2 regions of the Streptomyces sp. NPDC096048 genome follow, and region 2 is predicted to be linked to the other one. Evidence: riboswitches for the same ligand, from Rfam matches in the RefSeq annotation. Region 2 holds a riboswitch; the other holds the start of a gene.

Region 1 (2,192 bases), on a different contig from region 2:
CCCCGGCGGAGGCGGCGCTGTCCGGTCAGGCGACCCTCGCGCAGCTCGCCGCGCACCCGCACGCCTGGCCGGTGGGCGCGCTGGTCTCGCTCGTCGCCTGCAAGGGGCTGGCCTGGGGCATCGCGCTGGGCAGTCTGCGCGGCGGCCCGATCTTCCCGGCCGTGCTGCTGGGAACGGCGACGGCCATGGCCTGCTCCGGCCTGCCCGGCTTCGGCGCGACCCCGGCCCTCGCCCTCGGCATCTCCGCCGCGGCGGCCGCGGTGACCGGGCTGCCGCTGGCCAGCGCGGTGCTGGCGGTGCTGCTGGTGGGCGGGGACGCGTACGACCAGATGCCGCTGATCGTCACGGCGTCGGTGGTCGCCTTCGTCGTCACCCAGCTGGTACGCCGGACCGAACCGGGGGCGGAGGCGCAACCGCCGGAAGCGGCGCCGGGGACGGCACGGTGACGGAGCGCCGGGCCACCACCACGCGGACGGACGGCGCCCGATGGCGTACCGCCTGGCGCACGGCCCGGCCCTGGCTCACGCGGGCCGGCATCGCGGCGGGCACGGTCGTGGCCTACTTCCTCCTTCCCCTCGACCATCTGGGCCCCGGGCGTCCGGTACTGAGCTGGCTGCTGTTCGCCCTGGTGTTGACCTTCGTGGCCGTGCTGCTGCTCCGCCAGATCCGCCACGTCCTCGTCGACCGCCCGGAGACCCGGCCGGGTGTGGTCATCCCGCTGCTGATCATCCTGTCCGTGCACGCCTTCTCGGCCGCCTACTACGCCCTCGCCAAGCAGCCGGGCGAGTTCACCGGCCTGCGCACCCGCGTCGACGCGCTGTACTTCACCGTGGTGACGCTCGCCACCGTCGGCTACGGGGACATCACCCCGCGGGGTCAGGCCGCGCGGGTCGTGACGGTTCTGCAGATCGTCTACAGCTTCGTCTTCCTCACCGCCGCCGCGACCGCGCTGACCACACGCGCGCGCGACATGGTGGTCCGGCGGACCGAGCGGGACCGGCGCGGCTGACGGGGCCGTGCCGAGGCCCACCGGCCCGGAGGCCCGCTTGTCACTGCCCCGGTGGGAGCACTACTGTCGCCACGCCTTGGTGAACGGGAAATCCGGTGTGATGCCGGTGCGGCCCTCGCCACTGTGAATCGGGAAGTCCGGCTCCGGCCCTCGCGGGCAGCCACTGGATCCTTGCGATCCGGGAAGGCGGAGCACGGGCGGTGGTACCCGTAAGCCAGGAGACCGGCCAAGGCGCGTCGTCCATCCACGAGGTGCTGGAGAGGGTCTGCTGAGCCATGCACATAGCCGAGGGCTTTCTGCCACCGGCGCACGCGATCGCCTGGGGTGTCGCGTCCGCGCCGTTCGTCGTCCACGGAGTACGGTCACTCACCCGTGAGGTCAGGGAGCACCCGGAGAGCACCTTGCTCCTCGGCGCCTCCGGAGCCTTCACGTTCGTTCTGTCGGCCCTGAAGCTGCCGTCCGTCACCGGCAGTTGTTCGCACCCGACCGGCACCGGTCTGGGCGCGATCCTCTTCCGTCCGCCGATCATGGCGGTGCTGGGCACCATCACCCTGCTCTTCCAGGCGCTGCTGCTGGCGCACGGCGGGCTGACCACACTCGGCGCCAACGTCTTCTCGATGGCGATCGTGGGACCCTGGGCCGGCTACGCCGTCTACCGGCTGCTGCGCCGCTACGACGTGCCGCTGATGGTCGCGGTGTTCTTCGGGGCGTTCGTCGCCGACCTGTCGACCTACTGCGTCACCAGCGTGCAACTGGCGCTGGCGTTCCCGGACCCGAGCAGCGGGTTCCTGGGCGCGCTCGGCAAGTTCGGGTCCATCTTCGCCGTCACGCAGATCCCGCTCGCGGTGAGCGAGGGCCTGCTCACGGTCATCGTGATGCGGCTGCTGGTGCAGTCCAGCAAGGGCGAACTGACCCGGCTGGGCGTGCTGCTGACCAAGGCCGGCAAGAGCAGCACCGACGAGCCGGAGGCGGTGGCCCGATGAGCCGCGACACGAGGATCAACGCCCTGCTGCTGCTCGCCGTGGCCGCGCTCGCGGTGCTGCCGCTGGTGCTGGGTCTCGGCGACCACAAGGAGGAGCCGTTCGCCGGTGCGGACGTCGAGGCGGAGACGGCGATCACGGAGATCGAGCCGGACTACGAGCCGTGGTTCTCGCCGCTGTACGAGCCGCCGTCCGGGGAGATC
Region 2 (2,192 bases):
CCGTGGTAGCCGCGGGCGCTCATCTCACCGACCGGCTTGCCGAGCAGCACGACCTGGCTGCTGCGCTCGCCGCCCGGCTTGAGCAGCACCGGGTTCATCAGCGCGGTCGGCTCCACGCGGCACGCCTGGGCCTGCATGGCCTGCGCCCGCCCGATCTCGGCGCCCTCGCGGGTGACGAAGGAGTTGAGCGACATGTTCTGCGCCTTGAAGGGCGCGACCTTGACGCCCCGCCGCACCAGCCAGCGGCAGATCCCGGCGGTGACGACGCTCTTGCCGGCGTCGGAGGTGGTGCCGGCGACGAGCAGGCCACCGTTCATGACGTACGTCCCTTCTCGAGGAGGCGACCGCTCACGTCGTACGTCCCTTCCTGACGGCCCCGCGCACGAACAGCCGCACGCCCGCGCACACGCCGAGCGCCAGCCAGCCCACGCGCCGGGAGAGCCGAACGGCCCGGTCGATGTCGCCGGAACCGGCCCGGACGGCGCGCCCGGCGGCCCCGTTGAGGACGGGCCGGTGCTCCACCCGGCCGCCGTAGGAGAGCGTCCCGCCCAGCCGCACGCCCAGGGCGCCCGCGAACGAGGCCTCCACGGGCCCGGCGTTGGGGCTCGGGTGCCGAGCGGCGTCGGCGCGCCAGGCCCGTACGGCGCCGCGCGGATCGCCGCCGGCCACGGTGGTCAGTACGGCGGTCAGACGGGCGCCCGGCCAGCCCGCGAGGTCGTCGAGGCGGGCCGAGGCCCAGCCGTACCGCCGGTACCTGGCGGACTTGTGGCCGACCATGGCGTCCAGGGTGTTCACGGCCCGGAAGCCGAGCAGTCCGGGCACCCCGCCCACGGCGCCCCACACCAGGGCGCCCACCACCGCGTCCGAGGTGTTCTCGGCAACGGACTCCACGACGGCCCGGGCGATCCCGTCGGCGTCCAGCGCCTGCGGGTCCCGCCCGCACAGGTGCGGCAGCCGGGCGCGGGCCGCCTCGATGTCGCCGGCCTCCAGGGCACGGCCGACGGCCCGGGCCTCGCGGGCGAGCGAGGTGCCGCCGACGACGGCCCAGGTGGCCGCGCCGGTCAGCGCGACGGAGGCGGCGGGGGAGCGGCGTACGGCGTGCGCGGCGGCGGTGCCGAGGGCGGCGGCGCCACCGGCGCACACGAGGGTGTGCACCGCGCCCCAGCCCCGGTGGTCCCGCCACAGCACTCGTTCCACGGCACCGGCGGCACGGCCGAACACGGCGACCGGGTGTCCGCGGCGCGGGTCGCCGAGGAGGAGGTCACCGAGAAGGCCGGCGGCGGCGCCGTACGCGAAGACGCGTTCGGCGCGCACGGCTCAACCGGCCGCGGGGCGGGAGAGCGAGTCGCCGGTGTACCCGGAACCGGTGCGTCCGGTACCGGTGCGTCCGGAAGTGATGTGTCCGGAAGAGGTGTGTCCGGAACCGCTGAACCTGGAACGGCGGCCGCGCATGGCGATATGTCCTCACTCAGGGTGTCCGCGCCCTGGTTAGAAGAGACCGGCGGTGAGAGTTCCTGGCTCCCGGGGGCAGTACCCCGGTCACAGTGGCGGGACCGCGCCGGATTCGCACCGGGCTTCCTCTCCTGCCGCCGTATTGGCTCCGGCAGTCCACCACGGCCCGCGAACACCCGTCAACCTGGCGTTGACCTGCAACGGGGGAGTGTGCGAAGCCCCACACGCGGGCGGTGTGCGCCGGCACGGGAAGAGGCGGGGCGCGGGACGGTCGGAGTCCGTCCCGCGCCCCGCCTCAGGGGTGTGCGCGGTCGCTCAGGCGACGATCAGGTAGATGCCGTACGCCACCGCCGCCGCGCAGGCCGCGAAGCAGGCGTACGCGCCGGTGACCGCGAGGGCCGCGGAGCCGCCCTGGCCGGCCGCCCGCTCCTGGCGGGAGAGGCCGACGATGCCGAGGGTGAACAGGCCCACCAGGGCCACGGTGGCCACGAGGCTGACCCCGAAGACGGAGCCGAGAGCTGCCCAGTCGATGCTCATGGAGGTTCGCTTTCCTTCGTACCCGGGCGCGGGTTCAGACGGAGGTGGTGGCCGAGGGGGCCTTGGAGTCGGACGCGGAGCCCGGGGCACCGGCCGCGGCCAGGTCCTCGGTCACGCCCGCCGGGGGCGGGGACACGGCGGCCATCGCCGTGGTCACCACACCGGCCTGCTCGGGCTCGTCGACGACGTTGGTGTGGTCGACG

What was found. A riboswitch is a leader RNA that binds a small molecule or an ion and turns the genes downstream of it on or off. The one in region 2 is predicted to bind cobalamin.
Region 1: another riboswitch for cobalamin. It lies ahead of ACIQ6R_RS29160 (energy-coupling factor ABC transporter permease); the one in region 2 lies ahead of ACIQ6R_RS08275 (cobalamin biosynthesis protein).

What each region holds. Positions count from the first base shown of each region.
Region 1 covers NZ_JBIWGG010000011.1:180,884-183,075, forward strand. Annotated here, with positions in the region: gene ACIQ6R_RS29150 (chloride channel protein) at 1-446, shown strand, start outside; gene ACIQ6R_RS29155 (potassium channel family protein) at 536-1,009, shown strand; cobalamin riboswitch at 1,070-1,255, shown strand; gene ACIQ6R_RS29160 (energy-coupling factor ABC transporter permease) at 1,285-1,992, shown strand; gene ACIQ6R_RS29165 (energy-coupling factor ABC transporter substrate-binding protein) at 1,989-2,192, shown strand, end outside.
Region 2 covers NZ_JBIWGG010000003.1:56,507-58,698, reverse strand. Annotated here, with positions in the region: gene ACIQ6R_RS08280 (cobyric acid synthase) at 1-317, opposite strand, end outside; gene ACIQ6R_RS08275 (cobalamin biosynthesis protein) at 349-1,314, opposite strand; cobalamin riboswitch at 1,488-1,629, opposite strand; gene ACIQ6R_RS08270 (hypothetical protein) at 1,768-1,989, opposite strand; gene ACIQ6R_RS08265 (anion permease) at 2,024-2,192, opposite strand, start outside.